DNA from 2 places in the Pseudoalteromonas sp. Isolate3 genome. Region 1 is predicted to be linked to the other one. Evidence: predicted binding sites of a transcription regulator. Region 1 holds the regulator's gene; the other holds the start of a gene.
What was found. The regulator LexA, encoded in region 1, represses DNA repair genes until DNA is damaged. The targets are predictions, from matches to a motif close to TACTGTATNNNNATACAGTA.
Positions count from the first base shown of each region.

Region 2: the regulator LexA is predicted to act here: its motif matches at 2,666-2,685, upstream of ruvC (crossover junction endodeoxyribonuclease RuvC).

Region 1 is NZ_JAKEVN010000045.1:2,467-16,568, forward strand. It holds gene L1D46_RS10700 (cytochrome c oxidase assembly protein) at 1-449, opposite strand, end outside; gene ctaD (cytochrome c oxidase subunit I) at 449-2,044, opposite strand; gene coxB (cytochrome c oxidase subunit II) at 2,044-3,186, opposite strand; gene lexA (transcriptional repressor LexA) at 3,624-4,241, opposite strand; gene L1D46_RS10720 (PaaI family thioesterase) at 4,403-4,840, shown strand; gene L1D46_RS10725 (hypothetical protein) at 4,848-5,228, opposite strand; gene L1D46_RS10730 (hypothetical protein) at 5,387-6,112, shown strand; gene L1D46_RS10735 (VOC family protein) at 6,087-6,440, opposite strand; gene L1D46_RS10740 (endonuclease) at 6,549-7,208, shown strand; gene L1D46_RS10745 (S41 family peptidase) at 7,308-8,933, shown strand; gene L1D46_RS10750 (hypothetical protein) at 8,926-9,300, shown strand; gene hmpA (NO-inducible flavohemoprotein) at 9,334-10,497, opposite strand; gene L1D46_RS10760 (NnrS family protein) at 10,518-11,750, opposite strand; gene norR (nitric oxide reductase transcriptional regulator NorR) at 11,907-13,469, shown strand; gene L1D46_RS10770 (LysR family transcriptional regulator) at 13,466-14,102, opposite strand, start outside.
Region 2 is NZ_JAKEVN010000099.1:462-6,629, forward strand. It holds gene ruvB (Holliday junction branch migration DNA helicase RuvB) at 458-1,462, opposite strand; gene ruvA (Holliday junction branch migration protein RuvA) at 1,470-2,090, opposite strand; gene ruvC (crossover junction endodeoxyribonuclease RuvC) at 2,092-2,616, opposite strand; gene L1D46_RS16075 (FtsX-like permease family protein) at 2,754-5,255, opposite strand; gene L1D46_RS16080 (ATP-binding cassette domain-containing protein) at 5,245-5,964, opposite strand; gene L1D46_RS16085 (arylesterase) at 5,965-6,168, shown strand, end outside.

The DNA of each region.
Region 1 (14,102 bases):
TCAGTATCAACATAAAACAACAAGGTAAATTCCATTTCTTCACCGGCTTTCATTGGCTGCTGATCAAAGCAAAAACAGGCGATTTTATGTAAATACTTTGCCGCTTTTCCCGGTGATACCGATGGAATTGCTTGCATGACTTTGTCTTCATTACTGGTGTTTTTTGCTGAGAATTTAACTTCACGCATGGCACCAGGTTGTACCGCCACGCTGTATTGCTCAGACTGCACCTTAAATGGCGCGCCGCTTTGAGCGTGAGTCGTAAAGCTGACATCAACTTGACGCTGTGTATTTATTGATTCACTCGCGCTCGCTTTTTCTAATGATGGCTTACCATTCAACCCTGTAACGTCGCAAAACACGTCGTAAAGCGGCACCATTGCAAAAGCAAATGCGAACATGAGCAAGCATGTAATCAGCAGTTTTTTTAGCAAAGGTGCATGGTTCATTACTTAATCTCCGGCGGTGTTTCAAAAGTGTGGTAAGGCGCTGGAGAATCTACTTCCCACTCTAAACCTTCAGCTCCATCCCATACTTTGGCAGGCGCTTTTTCGCCACCTCTAGCACATTTAAATACCACCAACACAAACAACAGTTGTGATAAGCCAAATGCAAAACCACCAATACTGATAATGGCGTTAAAGTCAGCGAATTGCAGAGCATAGTCAGGAATACGACGCGGCATACCGGCAAGGCCAACAAAGTGCATAGGGAAGAACAGCACGTTGACACTGATTAGCGATAGCCAGAAATGCCATTTCGCCAGCGTTTCGTTGTACATGTTGCCAGTCCATTTCGGTAACCAATAATAGGCTCCCGCCATAATTGAGAACACGGCTCCTGTCACGAGCACATAATGGAAGTGTGCCACCACAAAATAGGTATCGTGATACTGGAAATCTGCCGGTGTAATGGCAAGCATCAAGCCAGAGAAACCACCTAAGGTGAATAACACAATAAAGGCGATGGCAAACATCATCGGAATTTCAAAGCTAATTGAACCGCGCCACATGGTGGCTACCCAGTTAAACACTTTAACGCCCGTTGGCACCGAAATGAGCATTGTGGCGTACATGAAAAACAACTCGCCGGCTACAGGCATGCCTGTGGTAAACATATGATGTGCCCAAACGATGAAGCTCAGCAGCGCAATGGATGAGGTTGCATACACCATAGAAGCATAGCCAAATAACTTTTTGCGTGAGAAGGTCGGCACAATAGTCGAAATAATCCCAAAGGCTGGCAAAATCATGATGTACACTTCGGGGTGACCGAAGAACCAGAAAATGTGCTGGAACATCACAGGATCACCACCACCTGCCGCATCAAAAAAGCTTGTTGCAAAGTATTTATCTGTCAGCACCATAGTGACAGCCCCAGCTAAAACAGGCATAACAGCGATCAATAAGAATGCTGTGATTAACCAAGTCCAAACAAATAGCGGAAGCTTCATCCAAGTCATACCCGGCGCTCTTAGATTGACGATAGTCACGATAACGTTAATCGCCCCCATAATTGAGCTAATACCCATGATATGTATGGCAAATACAAACAGTGCAGTGTTATCGTTACTATAAGTGGTGGAGAGTGGTGCGTAGAATGTCCAGCCAAACGCAGGACCACCACCTGGCATCAGTAACGAAGCCAACAGGATTAAAAATGCGAAAGGTAATATCCAAAAGCTCCAGTTGTTCATGCGTGGCAGTGCCATATCAGGTGCACCAATCATCATAGGCACCATCCAGTTAGCAAGCCCAGTAAATGCGGGCATAACGGCGCCAAACACCATGATCAAACCATGTACCGTGGTCATTTGGTTAAAAAAGTGCGGATCAACTAACTGTAATCCTGGCTGAAATAGTTCAGCGCGGATCACCATAGCCATCGCTCCACCAATCAAGAACATGGTAAGAGAAAAAATCAGGTATAAACTCCCGATGTCTTTATGATTGGTGGTGTAAAGCCAACGCTTAAAACCTTTAGCAGGATGATGATGGTCGTGATGCGCATGCCCAGTTGCTTGCTCATTAATAACGTTACTCATTATTTCGCCTCCGCTGCTGCATCAATCGCGGCTTGAATTTGACTCGGTTGGATCACATCGCCGGTATCATTACCCCATGCATTTCGCTTATAGGTAATAACCGCAGCAAGTTGCTTAATTGAAAGCTGCTTATCAAACGCTTGCATCGCCGTACCAGGGCGGCCATGTAACACGATATCTATGTGATCTTTTACATCACCTAATACAATGGGACTGCCTTTAAGTGCAGGAAACACGCCTGGTAAGCCCATACCAGTAGGCTGGTGACATGCAGCACAACTTGCCATATACACTTGCTCACCTAAGACCATAAGCTCTTCTTTAGGTAATGTTTGATCAAGCAAAGCAGCATCAGCGGCTGCTGCATTAGCCTTTTCTTCCTTAGCATCTGCAAGCCAATTAGCAAATTCATCTTCAGGTAAGGCTTTCACCACAACAGGCATAAAACCATGATCTTTACCGCATAGTTCTGCACATTGACCACGGTAAACACCTGGTTCGTTAATACGTGTCCACGCTTCATTGATAAATCCCGGGTTTGCGTCCTTTTTAACTGCAAAATCAGGAACCCACCACGAATGAATAACATCGTCTGAGGTCATTAAAAAGCGGACTTTTTTATTGATAGGAAGCACTAGCGGTTTATCTACCTCAAGCAAATAATGCTCCGTTTTTTCTGCCTGATTGTCTATTTGATCTTTTTGTGTAGATAGGATTGAGTAATAGGCTATATCTTCACCCATATATTCGTAATGCCACTTCCATTGCGAGCCTGTCACTTTAATTGTGATATCAGCTTTAGAGGCATCTTCCATAGCAATGAGAGTTTTTGTGGCAGGCACAGCCATGGCTATTAAGATGACAAATGGAATGGCAGTCCAAAGTATTTCAACTTTTGTACTTTCATGAAATTGGGCAGGCTTGGCCCCTTTAGATTTACGGTGGTGTATTAAAGCCCAAAACATCACCGCAAATACGATGATGCCGATTACACAACAGATAATAAATATCGTCATGTGTAACTCATAAACATTATTACTTATATCAGTCACCCCTTTTCGCATATTGTATTGACTATTTGCCAATACAATTTCTGGGAGTGCAACCAATATAAGCCACAAGGCGTAACGCAGTTTACCCATGTGACGGCTCCTTTAGATGCTATTGCAAGACGCAAAGCGAAAAGGCGATACAGCAAGGTGCCCATTCGTTTTTTTTATTGTTCAGAGCGACTACGTATCATTTTAACTCACTTATGATACTGGCCCCCTGTCTAACACCTCGCACATTTTTGTGTCTTTTTATTAATCAGGTGTTAATACATTGCTTTAACCAATTAGTTAAAAAATGACCAATAAGCAAGTTTTAGTGATAATAAATGTTTATTTTGGTGCAGAAATAACAACTATAATCAGCGCGTTATTTAATGTTGTGGTTTACGAAGAATATACAAAAAGAGAGGAAAACTGTGCCATATAAGGCTTTAAATAAAGAGTAAGGATTCACAAATCCTAATTAAGTGGCAAAAACACAATGGCGCACCAAATTGAGTCAATTTAGCGCACCAAATAAGGGACAACTACATCCAGTCAGCGTTACGAATGACTCCTACAGCTAACCCTTCAATATTGAAAGATTCATGCTCAAGGTCAACCTCAATAGGTGAGAACTCTTCGTTTTCAGCGTGTAAAAGTACTTTCCGACCTGCTTTTTCTAGCCGCTTAACAGTTACATCTTCATCAACTCGAGCTACAACAACTTGTCCATTTTCAGCAACTTGCGTTCTATGTACTGCAAGCAAGTCACCGTCCATAATACCAATATCTTTCATACTCATGCCATTTACACGTAGTAAAAAGTCAGCGGCTGGTTTAAATAACGTAGGGTCAACTTGGCAATGACTTTCGACATGCTCTTGAGCCAAAATTGGCTCACCAGCTGCAACACGGCCAATCAAAGGTAAACCTAACTGCTCAGGTTCATCTTCTTCAATCAACTGAATACCACGACTCGCTCCAGGCTTCATTTTGATCATGCCTTTTTTTGCCAGTGCTTTTAGATGTTCTTCAGCGGCGTTGGCACTTTTAAAACCCAATGTTTGAGCTATTTCAGCGCGTGTTGGCGGCATGCCTGTATCTTTAATAAAGACTTTAATTAGTTCTAAGATTTGCGATTGGCGTTTAGTTAATGGGCGCATACAACTGGTTTTCCATACAGTACATTTAACTGTGAGTATATACAGTTATTTGAAAATCGCAAATTTAAATTAACTCCATCATATTGCTACAAAACTAACATTGAACCGCAATGAAAGATGCCATAAGGTATTAGCTTTAATTCGCATGTTAAGGAAACACAATGAGTATTTGGCACCATCCAATCACGCTGGAGCAATGTAAAGACTTGGAACAAGGAGTAACCGGGCAAGGCACTTTAATGAAAACGATGGGTATTGAGGTGACTGAAATTGGCGATGATTATTTAGTGGCCACCATGCCTGCAATTCCTGAACACCATAACCCTATGGGCATGGTTCATGGCGGAGCAAACGTTGTGTTAGCAGAAACAGTGGCAAGCTATGCAGCCAACTTTGTGATTGATTTCAATAAATTCTATGCTGTTGGTCAAGAGATTAATGCCAACCACATAAAAGCGTCTCGAAAAGGGACATTAACGGCAACGGCCAAACCACTTCATTTAGGTAAGCGCACCTCTGTTTGGGATATCAAAATTACCAATGCTGCTGGGGAGCTGTGCTGCGTATCAAGAATGACCGCAGCAGTCGTAGAGCGCTAAATCCAGTTTACTTTTCGACTGGATAAATAGTAATTTCAATCCCTGCGCCAATTGCTGAGATACGTAACAAGGTATCTGCATGCAGGGGTTGGTTAAAGCACTTTGGCGAGTTACCCGATTCAAAACCTAAATCAAATGTACGTTTTGAACAAGATAACCACTGCTTTAATGCATTGCGCGAGCAAGATTCAATTAATTCGCAAAGCTGGTTAATCGCTTTGTCTGGAGAGCTGATATCTGCAGTTGCTTCAATGCGTGCAAGTTGACGGTATTCATCTTGGTCATAATGTAAAACCATAGCGTTTTTCTTCAAATCAGCAACAAGCGCACTAATATCGTGCTTTGATTCAAGCTCCAGATCTACATTTAAAAATTGAATTTCCGACATACTCTCGTTTTTATCCTCTATTGATATCGACTGAAACTTTAACTCAGTTTTGTATATATACCAAATCTAGAATACAGTTAATGCGACATTTTGCCGCATTGGCAATACAGCTAAACAACCTAAAATAGCGCCCATACAACAATAATAACGGGGTGGTAATGAATAAACGCATGTTCAAATATGCTCGTAAAGGGCATAAATGGCTAGGCTATTTACTTGCTTTGCAGATCTTTTTTTGGCTATTAGGTGGGCTTGTAATGAGTTCATTGCCGCTTGAAAAAGTGCATGGAAAACATCTAGCAAATCGCAGTCTAAGTAACCCTTTCTTAGTGTCAGACTACTCTGCTTCTATCGATAAAATAACGGCACAATTTGAACAAATTGAAAGTATCAAGTACAGCCACTTTTTAGAGTCGCCAATCATAGAAGTCACGGCACCGAGCGGCTCCTTTAATTTTGATGGCAGAACAGGTGATAAAATGCCTGCGCCGAATAAAGCACAAATAATTGAAAACGCGAGAACTCACTTACTTATTAACGCAAATATCACGCAAGCACAGCTGTTAACCAAAGGACCAAGAGAAGTGGCTCACAAGGCCAATGTTTGGCAAGTGAGTTTTGATGATTGGCTGACAACAACCTTATATTTAGATAGCCAAACCGGTAAAGTCATTACAGTGCGCAGCTCCCTATGGCGCATTTTCGACTTTTTCTGGATGCTACACATCATGGATTATGATGAGCGCGAAAACTTTAATAACCCACTTCTAATTAGCTTTTCGGCCACCAGCGTACTGTTTTGTATTACGGGGATTATTTTATTGCTACAGAACATTCGTTTAAAACGTAAAAAGCCTGCTAAACGTGCTGGTCAATCAAAATAGGGTTGCCATCTGGGTCGGTGATAATAAAACTCGCGTCACCGGCTTTTTGTATTTCTAACCCTTGTTGCTGAAAATGCGCGGCTAATTGCTCAAAAGTGGCAAACTCTACCAGTGCCTCAGCATTTTGATCCCAGCCTGGATTAAAGGTCAGCATGGTTTTATCAAACATGCCTTGAAACAAACCTATTAAATGTTCGCCGTTTTTCATAATTAACCAATGCTGCTCGATTTCGCCGGCAAATTCTTTAAAGCCTAGTTTTTCATAAAACTGCTTTGAAGCATGAATATCTTTCACATTTAAACTCACAGAAAAGGCACCTAATAACATAGTTGTAATTCCTCTAATAAACGGCCTAACAACTATAGCTGAGTTGAAAAACTTTTCCTTTTTAGAATAGTAGCTCTAAAATGGCTGCTCCTGTAGTTCACTGATGTGATGGATATGCGTTTATTTCTATATTTAACCCTTTGTTTAATTTTTACTTCCCCTGTATCCGCTAAACAATTTTCGAGCTTTTACAGTGCAAAAAAGCACTTAATTAAGAATCTACCAAGCAATAGTAAAAGCTTATATTGTGGCTGCGATATAAAGCGCCAAGGTAAAAAGCTTGTACCAGACCCTGAAGCTTGTGGTTATATTCCAAGAAACGCCATTACCCGCTCAGGAAACGAAAACGCTCGAGCAAAAAGAATAGAATGGGAGCATATAGTACCTGCGTGGGAGTTTGGTCATCAATTACAATGCTGGCAGGATGGCGGACGTAAAAACTGCATTAAGGTCAGTGAAAAGTTTCGTCAAATGGAAGCCGACATAAATAACCTCGCTCCAGCTATTGGCGAGATCAATGCAGACCGTTCTAATTTTCGCTACGGAATAGTCGCAACATCTAGTGCCAGTTATGGAGCTTGCCCAGTAAAAATCGATTTTAAGCAACGTGTATTTGAGCCACCGATTTATGCAAGAAAGCAAATAGCCGATACCTACTTTTATATGCAAAAAACCTATGGCTTAAAAATATCTAACAAACAACGTAAGCTATTTGAGTCATGGCAGAAGCTCAAAGTAGCTGAAATTAGTAACCGTAAGTCTTTATAACTAAAAGCACATTCATTTACATTTGAGGCGCTACAATTTATTGCTTTCAGATACAGTAATTGCTAATTTTTAAGAAATACTATCGGAAAGGAAGCAAATATGTTTAACAATAATAAACTCGCCTTAGCAATATTTTTAGCAGTCTCAGGCGCGTCTCTATCTGGCTGCGGTGGCGGCGGTGGCTCTTCGAGCAATAACAACACAACAAACCCGCCACCAACAAGTTCAGAACCCACTTGGACCGCTGGTGTTTTTGAGCCATCAAGTGAATTTAAAGATCAATGCGCCGTTCCACGAACAGGCAATGATCCTTATAACAATAATCAGCCTTACCCAGATAATGCTGGCTCTGAGTTTACCGAGAAGATGTGGTTACGTTCATGGAGTGACGAAACCTACCTTTGGTACGACGAAATAGAAGACAATAATCCTGATAATTTCAGCTCTGTCGCCGCTTATTTTGACCAGTTAAAAACATTCGAAACGACGGACTCGGGTTCTTTTAAAGATAACTTTCATTTTAGCAGACCTACTGAAGAGTATTTTAAAGAAGCTCAATCTGGGGTTGTTTCTGGTTATGGAATTAATTGGGTATTTATCAGTAATGTTCCGCCACGAGAGCTACGTGTTGCCTATTTAGAGGATGACTCACCTGCTGCAAATGCAGGGTTACAACGCGGTGATACTATTTTAATGGTTGACGACGTTAGTATTGACACTAATACCCAACAAGGCGTAGATATTTTAAATGAAGCGCTATTTAGACCTACGGCTGGTGACGCCCATAACTTTGTTGTACGCAGTAATGATGGTACTGAAAAGTCGTTTACTCTAGTAGCCGGTAATATTGCTCAAACGCCCGTTCAGAATGTTGATACCTTAACAACTGAGAACGGTACAAAAGTTGGGTATATGCAATTTAATAGCTTTATCAGCATTGCTCAACCTGAACTGATAAGTGCTGTGAATAAGTTCAAAGCTGATAATATTGATGAGTTGGTTATCGATTTTAGATATAACGGCGGCGGTTTATTAGCGCTTTCATCGCAGCTTGCATATATGGTTGCGGGTCCTGCTAATACCGATGATTTCTATTACTATCAAACGATTCAAAACGACAAACAGCCGCAAGAGGCTCCTTACCCATTTATTGACCGTGAAATAGATTACTCTACATTTCAAACAACCAATAGCCGACTTCCTGATCTCAACTTATCTAAAGTATATGTACTAAGTACAGCCGGAACTTGTTCTGCGTCAGAAGCGTTTATAAATGGTTTAAAAGGTATAGATGCAGAAGTCATACTTATTGGTGATACGACCTGCGGCAAGCCTTATGGCTTTACACCCACTCATAATTGCGCCACCACTTACTACACTATCCAATTCTCTGGAGCTAATGATAAAGGCTTTGGGGAATATGCTGACGGTTTTAAACCAACTCCTTCACCTCAGTTTGATGCGGACATAAAAGGCTGCGAGGTTACAGATGACTTTGATCACAAACTAGGTGATAGCGAAGAGAGCTTATTAGCAACCGCGCTTTATCACATTGAAAATAATACCTGCCCAATTGTGGTGGAGTCCTCAAGTGCTAAGCAACCAAGCTTTACATCACAAGCAATTCAAGAAACAGGGCTACCACTTACAATTAAGCAGCCGCTTTACAAAAATAATATGGATTTAACCCGTCCGCTACCAGCGAAGGAAGGTAATAATGAATAAAACACTGTTATTAACCTGCACTTTACTGGCAAGCTTAGCGGGCTGTAAAAGTACCCAAGCGGAGCAACCGCAAGATGCTACGCTTGTTCGCGTAAATCCAGGTGTGATTACGGAGTTACAGCAGGCTATTCAATCCGCCAAAGGTGGTGCTATCGTCACACTAGCCGACAATGTATTTACTAAAAGTTCAGAGCTATTGATTGATCACGGCACCAACAAAGGGCCGGATGGCCTCCCTATTATGGGCGCTCATGCAATTCCTTCTGAGAAATTTGTTTTACAAAAATCAGGTGAGCAATGCCTACTTTACTACCCTAAAAAAGAGCTACGTATTCCACTACCTAATGTAGAGTGCGAAGTAAACTAACAAAAGGCGCAGCAAAAGCTGCGCCTTTTTTCATTATAGCGTTTGGTGAGGTCCAAACACCTCATAATGAATTCGTTCACTTGCAACCCCTAAACTTAGCAGCTGCTCTTTTATCATTGCCATAAATGCGATTGGACCACATAGGTAAAAGTCTGCCTCGCTAATTGGTAAGTTATCAGCAATGTGATTTACATCCATTAAGCCCGCAAAGTCCCCTCCCTTGCCATCCTTAAACCAAGAAACACAATTAAATAACGCATGTGCTTGCTGTTGCTTTAGTAAATACTCATCAAAGGCAAACTGCGTTTGACTATCACAAGCATGCAAGTAATGGATTGGCTTGCTATGTTGATTGTTCAATAATGTTTCAAGCATCGCCATCAATGGAGTTTGACCAACACCCGCCGAAATTAGCACAATAGGGGAATCAATTTCACGAAGCACAAAATCACCTGCGGGTGGATAAATTTCTACTTCATCACCCTCACATAAACTGTGTAAATAATTAGACACTAAACCTTCTTTTTTCACGCTAATGCGATAATTGCGGCCATTACTTTGCTGCGATAAAGAGTATTGCCTAACTTGAGTTAAATCACTCTTCGCTGGCTTTACTTTAATCCCTAAATATTGACCCGGTAAATACGCTACAACAGGCTTTGCATCAGTAGGCGTTAATGTAAAACTACAAATTTGCGCAGATTCCATACGTTTTTCTGTAATGGTGAAAGTGCGGGTACCAAACCAGCCGCCCGTTGCCTTTTTGTTTTTTTGATATAACGCCATCTCCTCGTTGATACATACATCAGCCAATAGGGAATAGGCTTCACGCCAAGCATACTCGACCTCAGGCGTAAATTGCTCAGGCAGTAACTCTTTTAAAGTTGCAATCAAATGCCCACCAACAATAGGGTAATGTTCTGGCAAAATATGGTAACTGGTGTGTTTATGGTTAATACGCGCAAGCGTACCTTTCAATACTGCCAAATTATCAATATTTGCAGCATAGGCAGCCAAGGCATTAAACAACGCAAATTGTTGAGTACCTGATTGCTGGTGAGTCATATTAAAAATATTTTTAAGCTCTGGATTGTAGCTAAACATACGATCATAAAAATACTCAGTAACTTGAGGTCCTGCTTCTGCAAGCAACGGCAAAGTACTTTTAACAATCTGGATCGTTTTTTTAGATAACATAGTTTTTCCTATTAGAGAGTTTAACCGCGGCGACCATCAACACGACGATTCACTAAGATGGGCGCACAATGAAATAAAAATAAGCTAAAGCCAACAACCCACAACAAAGCACTTAACTGCCATGTAAGATGGTGACCTAAAAAAGGAGGAAGTACCGAGCGTACAATGGCAGCGAAAGCAATTAATACGAATGCCATACTAATAAACGTAGGGACTTGCAGTGCCCGGCCAGTATGGCCATGAGATACACGCACCATCATGGCAATTATCATCAAGCCAATGGTGCCGACAGTGATCAGGTGAAGTGCGTCTTTGAATAAAATACTGGCACTATAAAAACTTAATGCAATGAGCCCTAAACCCACAGATAAAGCCCAATAAGCTAAGTGCAATGACCAAAGCAGAGGTACTTTTAAAACCCCTCTTTGCCACCACAAAACACACCTTGTGGCATGTAAACTAGCAAGCCAAGCAAAAATCCAACCAGTGCTCATCGCACTAAAAAACAGCTGACTCATAAAGAACCATGTAATGGCAAAAAATGAGCTAAACACAACTAATTTATCAAGCTTTGGCGTTCTAACTTGCTCACTCAAGTTAAGACCTCGCGCGGTAAAAAACGGCACGACTCGACCAGCTAGAACGCCAACTAGAAGAGTCATGATCAGCACGCCAGTATCAACAACACTAAGCGCAAGCGACATTTTATTAAGCACAACTAAGCTCAAAAAAATCATATTTAGCGCACAAAGCAAAGATGTGATAACGATAAATAAATAGTTGTGGTTACTTTTCGCTTGTATCAGCATGTCAGCTAGAATAATAATCCCAGCCAGCCACCATGCTAGCTGCAATATACTTACAATATAAAGGTTTAGCTGTTCGACCCCAGCAATATCAATAAAAAAACTAAGCCTTGCAGCAAGCCAGATAACACTGAGCAAACAAAGCTTAATGCCACTGACACTAGGGACGCCTGTCCATGTTTGCGCAGCGGTTAGCAAAAATCCCATAGCAACTATGCCAGCAAAGCCAAACAACATTTCATGAGCATGCCAAAGGGTTGCCGGCAATGCTAAATACCAATGCGCAACTCCCGCCAAAATTAATAACCAGTAACTCATTGCAAACACAGCTAGAACACTAGCAGCCAAGAAAAAAGGCCTAAATGCTAATGCCCATAACGGCCACTGATTGATTTGATAAAATTTAATACTACTTGGCATAGGTTCAGTTAAGTTAATGACTTTCATTAGGGCTCTCAGCGTTTAATTTCCTTAGCTATTGCACAGTTCGAGCCAAAAATAAAAACCAATAAATATCAACACATTAAAATTAAATACTTGATAAAAATGTCAAAATGACACACTATCAAAAGCATCAAAAAAACATATTCAGGTCAAATTGACATGCCACTCAAAAAATCAATTCTTGATGTTGCACTTGCCCTTACGAAAGCAAGCAGTGTTGATCACAATTTCAGCTATTTATTGAGTTGCATTAATGATTGGGTTGAATGTGATGCAGTCGCCTTATTATTAAAACAAGGCGATGTATTAAAGCCCGTAGCCCAGCAAGGACTCTCGGACGATACGTTAGGAAGGCGTTTTAAAATTATGGAGCATCCTCGCTTATTTGAAATATGCCGTGGTACTGAGCCCCTTAAATTCGCCAAAGATTGTGGTCTCCCTGATCCCTATGACGGCTTATTAGAAAGCCAGCATGGCGACTTTCCAGTTCATGCCTGCATGGGCGTGCCGCTATTTAGCACAAAAGCTAGCAGCGAACTGCTTGGCGTTTTAACCTTTGATAGCTTAGATGAACATGCCTTTGACGCTTTAACTATTAACGAGCTCAACCAATTGAAACAACTTGCAGCAGGCTATGTTGAGCATGCCCTGACCTTGCAGCACTTTAGGCAACACGCACAGCATAGCCACCAAGTTGCACAGCAGCTTAATATCGAGGCACTCACGCGAGAAGGCGTAGAAATTATTGGCAGTAGCCAAGCAATGCTAACCCTTAAAAATGATATCCAGCTGGTTGCGGCCTCAGAATTTAGCGTATTAATTCAAGGAGACACTGGGGTTGGTAAAGAATTGGTTGCGCGTAATATCCATTTAAACTCTAAGCGCCGTGATATGCCGTTGATCCACCTAAACTGCGCATCATTACCTGAAAATTTGGCAGAGAGTGAGTTTTTTGGTCACAGTAAAGGGGCATTTACTGGCGCACATACTGCTCGTCAGGGTAAGTTTCAACTCGCCGATGGCGGTACCTTATTTTTAGATGAAATTGGCGAACTTCCGCTCGCTATGCAAAGTAAGCTATTACGCGTTTTACAAAGCGGTGAAGTACAAACGGTGGGGGAAGACCAAAGCCGCTATGTCGATGTCAGAGTGATTGCGGCAACCAACCGAGATTTAAAGCAAGAAGTAGCTGCAGGACGCTTTCGTGCAGACCTTTATCACCGATTAAGCGTCTACCCATTGCATGTTGCACCATTAAAAGAGCGCGATAACGATGTTATTTTACTCGCGGGTTTTTTTATTGAGCAAACGTCTAAAAAGCTTGGCATTAAACAACTTAAGCTCAGTATTGATACACAATTACTACTACGCCAATATGATTGGCCTGGAAATGTGAGAGAGCTTGAACATGTCATTAGTCGTGCTGCACTCAAAGCAAAGCAACAGCAATGGCAACAAAGCATTGTCACAATCGAGCCTCAGCATTGTGATATTGATAAAACTGCGATTGCTACACCAAGCCCAGATGCTGTTAACGAACAAAAAATCACTGGCTTATCGCTCAAAGAGGCAACCGATGCTTTTAGCTATCAGCTTATCATGCAGCAACTTGAACTACACAACCTAAACTGGGCTGCCACAGCGCGCAGTTTAAGCGTTGATAGAGCCAACCTTGTGCGCCTAGCCAAACGGCTAGGCATTAGCATTAAAAAATCTGTTTAAGCTTTTAACGCTTTAAAATAGGCTTTTAAAAGTTGGCTAAATGCTTGTACTTTGGCTGTGCGATGTACCAAATGGTGTGTCACCAGCCAAAGGTCTGTTGGCCAGCTCAGCTCTTTAGGAAGTACAGGCAGCAAATCAGGGTATTGGCTCGCCACTTCATGCTGTAAACCACCGATCCCCAAGCCCCTAACAATAGCCCGCGTGGCTTCCGAGGTTTCAGATACACGTAACTTAATTTGCGCTGATTCAATATGCTGATCAACCCATGCAAAATAAGGCACTTTACCGTTATAGCCAGCCACTCCAGAAACAAAACTATGCTGCTGTAACTGCTGAATATTCTTTGGCATGCCGTACTTTTCAATATAACTTTTTGAGGCATAAAACCCCGACGAAAGCTCAGCTAAATGCTGAGCAATATAGTCGCCTTCATCAGGGCGAGGGCCTGCTCGCACAGCGATGTGCGCCTGACCATGATCAAGGCGTAAACGGTTTTGATCAAGAATAACTTCGAGCTGCACTTGTGGATGCAGATTTTGAAACTGCTCACAAACATCACTCAGCACATCAATAAAACCACTGACAGTGGTTAATAATAAACTCCCTCGCAACTGACTGTCAGCAGCAATTATA
Region 2 (6,168 bases), on a different contig from region 1:
ATCCATCATTGCGTATTATTTACCTATACCGAGCTAGCAACCTCATGAAAGTTTCTTTCATTAAGCTCCGTTTTTAGCAATATGAAGTTTCGTATTGCTCTAGGTTTACTGAAATCAGGATAAAACCTTCTTTTAGTAGACCGTAGTTCCCTGAATTACTTCCTTCAACTTGTTGTTTGCCCGCATCCTTATGCGGGCTTTTTTTTGCCTGCGCAAACGCCAACGAGAATACATATCAAAAACTTAACAGCATGTGAATTACAGGTGTTAGATGACTCTTGCCGGTATGCGGTATGCGGTATGCGGTATGCGGTATGCGGTATGCGGTATGCGGTATGCGGTATGCGGTAAAATCTATATTGCCATTTAAAAAGTCAACTTATCTCTATTAAAAAGCAGCCCTCTCGAGCTGCTTAATACTTATAACTTAAAGCTTTTGTAACTAACCTGAGTTTTGTTATTTATCTGGGGTTAGTCCAAAGTGCAAGTAAGCGATGTCTGATACAAGTCGTCCGCGCGGGGTACGTTGTATAAAGCCTTGTTGAATTAAAAACGGTTCTATTACATCTTCTATCGTTTCTTTTTCTTCGCCTATTGCAGCTGCAAGGTTATCAAGGCCAACTGGGCCGCCCATAAATTTTTCGATAATAGCTAATAGGTATTTTCTATCCATGTAGTCAAAACCGCTTTTATCGACATCAATCATATCGAGGGCTTGCTCTGCAACCGATGCGTTAACTTTACCGTCAGATTTAACTTGCGTGTAATCACGAACACGGCGTAACAAACGGTTCGCTATTCGCGGTGTGCCACGTGAGCGCTTGGCTATTTCTGTGGCACCTTCATTGCACATAGTTAAATCTAAAAATCTTGCTGAACGAGCAACTATTTTTGATAAATCTTCAACCGAATAAAATTCTAAACGCTGCACTATGCCAAAACGGTCTCTCAGTGGTGAGGTGAGTGAACCTGCACGGGTTGTCGCACCTATTAAAGTAAATGGCGGTAAATCAAGTTTAATTGAACGTGCGGCTGGGCCCTCACCGATCATAATATCCAGCTGATAGTCTTCCATTGCTGGATACAAAATCTCTTCGACCTGCGGGCTCAAGCGGTGAATTTCGTCAATAAACAGTACGTCACCTTCTTCAAGGTTAGTTAAAAGAGCAGCTAAATCGCCAGCTTTTTCGAGTACTGGCCCTGACGTTGTTTTAATATTAACGTTAAGCTCGTTGGCAACAATGTTTGCAAGTGTGGTTTTACCAAGACCCGGTGGACCAAATATTAATAGGTGATCCAGGGCTTCGCCACGATGGCGAGCCGCCTCGATAAATATTTCCATTTGTTGCTTAACATGCGGCTGGCCAGTGTAATCTGTTAACAGTTTTGGCCGTATGGCACGATCAACACTGTCTTCGTTACTTTGTTCACTCGCATCTATTAAGCGATCTGCTTCTATCATGGTTTACTCACAACATTGATTTTAGAGCTTCTTTAATTAGAACCTCTGTCGTCATATCTGGTTTGTTCACTGCTTTCACCGCTTTTTGTGCTTGCGGTAGCTTATAACCTAACGCCACAAGTGCAGAAACTGCATCATCGGCAGCATTATTTGCCACTAGGGTATCATCACTTGCAGGCTCAATGACGGCATTATCGCTAAATGGTGTAAATAAGTCATTACCCCAATCTTTCAGTCTGTCTTTCATTTCGAGTACTAAGCGCTCAGCAGTTTTTTTACCAACCCCCGGAAGTTTAACCAGTGTGGTTGCATCTTCATTGTTTACACAACTTACAAATTGCTGTGCTGACATACCCGATAAAATCGCAAGTCCTAACTTTGGTCCTACGCCATTAGCCTTTAATAGCTCTCTAAATAAAGCGCGCTCTGTTTTATTGTTAAAACCAAATAATAGCTGGGCATCTTCACGTACCACAAAATGGGTATAAATAATCGCTTGCTCACCTACTGCGGGTAAATCATAAAAGCAGGTCATAGGCATTTGTACTTCGTAGCCTACACCACTTACTTCAATAAGAATTTCTGGCGGCTGTTTTTCAACAAGTAAGCCATTTAATCGACCAATCATATTACTTCCTTAATCGTCCTCTTACGGTTTTGCTCGCACTGCCCGCAAGTTTAATTAAATTTTGTTCTGAGTGTGCATGGCATATAGCAATTGCTAGAGCGTCAGCGGCATCGGCTTGAGGTGTGCCTGGCAGCTTTAAAATATTCTTTACCATATGCTGTACTTGAGACTTATCGGCTCCGCCATTACCCACAACAGCTTGCTTGATTTGCCTTGCTGAATATTCATAAACTGGCAGCTCAGCCATTGAAGCGCCAACAATGGCAGCGCCACGAGCTTGACCAAGTTTAAGTGCCGAATCAGGGTTATGTGCCATAAACACTTTTTCGATAGCAAAGCTGTCTGGGGAGAATTGCTCTACCAATTGACTGATCCCTTGGTAAATCATTTTTAAACGAACAGGAAAATCGTGATCTGCCAATTTTATGCAACCACTTCCTAAATAAGTGAACTTAGCACCTTGGTGAGCAATCACGCCGTACCCTGTTAATCGTGAACCAGGATCAATCCCTAAAATAATCGCCAACTAACTGACCCATCTATTATCATTATTATCTGTGTTAATAATGCCAGAGCACTGTATAAATTACCAGTAACCAATTGCAATTCATAAAAAATGCCCGCAATTGCGAGCATTTTATAAACGCGTTTTTAGTTAGAATCTTATGCCAGTGAGCGTAATAAGCCTTGGGTATTTTTTCGCATTGTGCGCGCTATCATCAAATAACCCAAACATGCCACAAATAGGCCTCCTACTGCTGGGCCAATAAGCCAAATATGAGGATGGAATTTACCTGCTAATTCGAACATCTGTTTTTGTACTATTAACAGAGCGATGTCACTGACAATTGCAGCGACTAAACCTGCAGTAACGCCTAATAGTAAAAACTCATATAAGGTGGCATTTTTAATTAAGCGCCCTTTAGCACCTAAAGTTCTTAAGATGACAATCTCTTGCATTCGCTCCCCCAAACTTGCTTGTACTTGTGAAATAAGCACTAAAGCTCCACAGGCAACGACAATTGCTAGTACAAAACCAATCGCTAACGATACTTGCTCTATTGTTGATCGAATCTGTTTAATAAAGCTCTCAACATCTATCACGTTAACCGTTGGGTATTGACGCATTAGCTCATTAAACTCACGTTTTTTATCTGCTTTTACATTCACCGATGAAATATAAGTAGCAGGAAAACTGGCTAGCACATCAGGACTTAAAATAATAAAGAAGTTAGGTTTGAGTGTCGTCCAGTTAACTTTTCGAACACTGGTAATTTTTGCATCGAAAGACTGTGCACCTATTAAGAAAGTAAGCGTATCACCTATTTTTACATCTAAGCGTTTAAGCATAGACTCTTCAACCGATGCCTCAGCCACTGAGTTTTCACTAAACCATGCACCGTCGATAAGCTCGTTTTGATTTGGCAAGTCCTTGCGCCAAGTTAGATTTAGCTCACGGCCAATGCCAGAGCGAGCTTCTTCGTCTTTCTTTTCGTTATCTTCTTGCGATACTTCGCGGGCAACCAGCTCACCATTAACGGCGTTTACACGGCCACGAACAACAGGGTAAAAATCAGACGTTGGCATATCATTTTGCGCTAAGAAACTAGTAATAGGTTCTAGTTCTTGCTCAGTAATGTTCACTAAAAATGAATTAGGTGCATTTTCTGGAAGCTGTGACTGCCAATCCGAGATCATGTCGTTCTTCAATACAATTAAAAACAGTAACAATTTTATAGCCAATGCAAAGCTAATTAATTGTACGGCATTAACGTTGGCACGCTTTTGAATTGATGCTATCGCCAGTGACCAACTATTACCTGGGCTTAAACCGAGTTTGCGACCACCGCCAAAAATAACCTTTGATAAAGCAAATAACACCGCAATTAAAAATGCAGTTGAAAGAAACAAAATGGCACTTATTTTGATGTTATTACTAAATAACCACATGAGTAAAAACACAGTAAGCGCCGACATAGCCAAGTGCACTTTACTAACCAATAAACGGTCGCCTAAATTACGGCGAAGCACGCGCAGCGGAGGAATATCAAATAAATCGAGTAGTGGTTTAATAGAAAACATTACCGCACAAATCACGCCGGTACTAATAGCAATAATCCACGGTTTAGCAGATGCACTTGGTAGTGCTGTGCCCATGGTTTGTGCTAAATAATCTGTTGCAACTGATTGTAAGCCATAACCAATCAGTAAACCAACTATGACCGACATTGAACAAACAAGGCTCAAGTGAAGTAAATAGATTTTACGTATCATAGCGCGGCTTCCGCCCAGCGTTTTCATCATGGCAACCGGGTCATATTGACGCTCACAATACCGTTTTGCCGATACCGCAATAGCAACAGCGGCTAAAATAATGCCAAGTAAACCAGCTAGCAATAGATAGCTCTCGGCACGATTTAAACTATTAGAAATAGGAGACTGGCGGTCTTTAACACCATACCAACGCTGGTTTTCTTTCATTTGTGGTTTTAACCACGCATAGAAGGTATCTAAATTGTCTTTGCTGCCAGCATAAAGCTGACGATAAAACACTCGACTACCCGGCTGAATTACCTCTGTAACGGCTATGTCTGCTTCATTAATTAAGATTCGCTGGCTGCTTGAAAACACATTAAACGGTGCATCAGGCTCTTCGGCTACAACATGACTAGCAGTAAACGTAGCAGCGCCAAGCTCTACTTTATCGCCCACTTTAATGTTTAACGCATAAAACACTGATTCACTTAACCACACTTCACCACGACTTGGGATATCAGCAGTTACTTGTGGTTGATCAGTCAGGCTAGTTTTTACTTTTAACTCGCCTTTTAACGGATAGGTGTTTGATACCGCTTTCACCGAGCCAAGCTGCATTTCGTCACCAGCAAATAACATGGTATCGAAATAGGTTATTTTAGCGGTACGTAAGTTTTCTTGGTTGGCTTTTTCTAAAAACTCGGCAGGTAAAGCATGGTTACTTGCTAAAACGCGATCAGCAGCAATAAAGGCACTGCTTTTTTCTTCAATACTTTGACCAATTCGGTCGGTAACCATAGACAGTGTTAAAACAGTGAGAACAGCTAAGGCAATTGCTGCACTGATCACTGTTAACTCACCGCGTTTAAACTCACGTGAAAACAGTTTTAGTGCTAATTTAGCCCACATTCGCTTGCACTCCTTCGCTTTCTTTTACAGTTACTAACTGCCCTGCTTCAATGTGTAAAATTTGCTGACACTTTTGTGCAAGCTGCTCATCATGCGTTACTAAAATAAGTGTCGTGCCGTGCTCTTTATTTAATTCAAATAATAATGACTCAATTAATTTACCGTTTTTGCTATCAAGGTTCGCTGATGGTTCATCGGCAAATAAGATTTTCGGTGTGCCAATAAATGCACGCGCAATAGCTACACGCTGCTGCTCACCGCCAGATAATTGCGATGGGTAATGGCCAACACGATGACTTAGCCCTACTTTTTCAAGTAGCTCAAGTGCTTGTTGTTTCGCGTCTTTACTACCGGCAAGTTCAGCCGGTAGCATCACGTTTTCAAGTGCTGTTAAGCTTTGTACAAGCATGAAAGACTGAAACACAAACCCCACTTTTTCAGCGCGAAGTGCCGCGCGTGCTTCTTCGCCTAATTCGTGCAAAGCAGCACCATCTAAATAAATACTGCCGCTAGTTGATTGGTCAAGGCTGGCTAACAAACTTAATAAAGTAGACTTACCCGAACCAGAGGTGCCCACTACTGCAACTGAGTCACCCGACTTGACATTAAAGCTGATGTCACTGAGGATGGTCAGGTTGCCCTCAACCGTGGTGACAGTTTTAGAAAGTCCTTTAACTTGAATGATGTTTAATTGAGAAAGCGCTGACATATGATGCATCCAATCCTACGTTTTATATTCGTTTTACTGTTAGTAATCAAACCACTTACGGCAGCAGCTGACAACACAATTTTAATTTTAGGTGACAGTTTAAGCGCCGCATACGGCCTTAAACAAGAACAAGGCTGGGTTAAATTGTTACAAGATAAGTACGATGAAAATGACCAATCTGTATATTTAGTAAACGCTAGTATT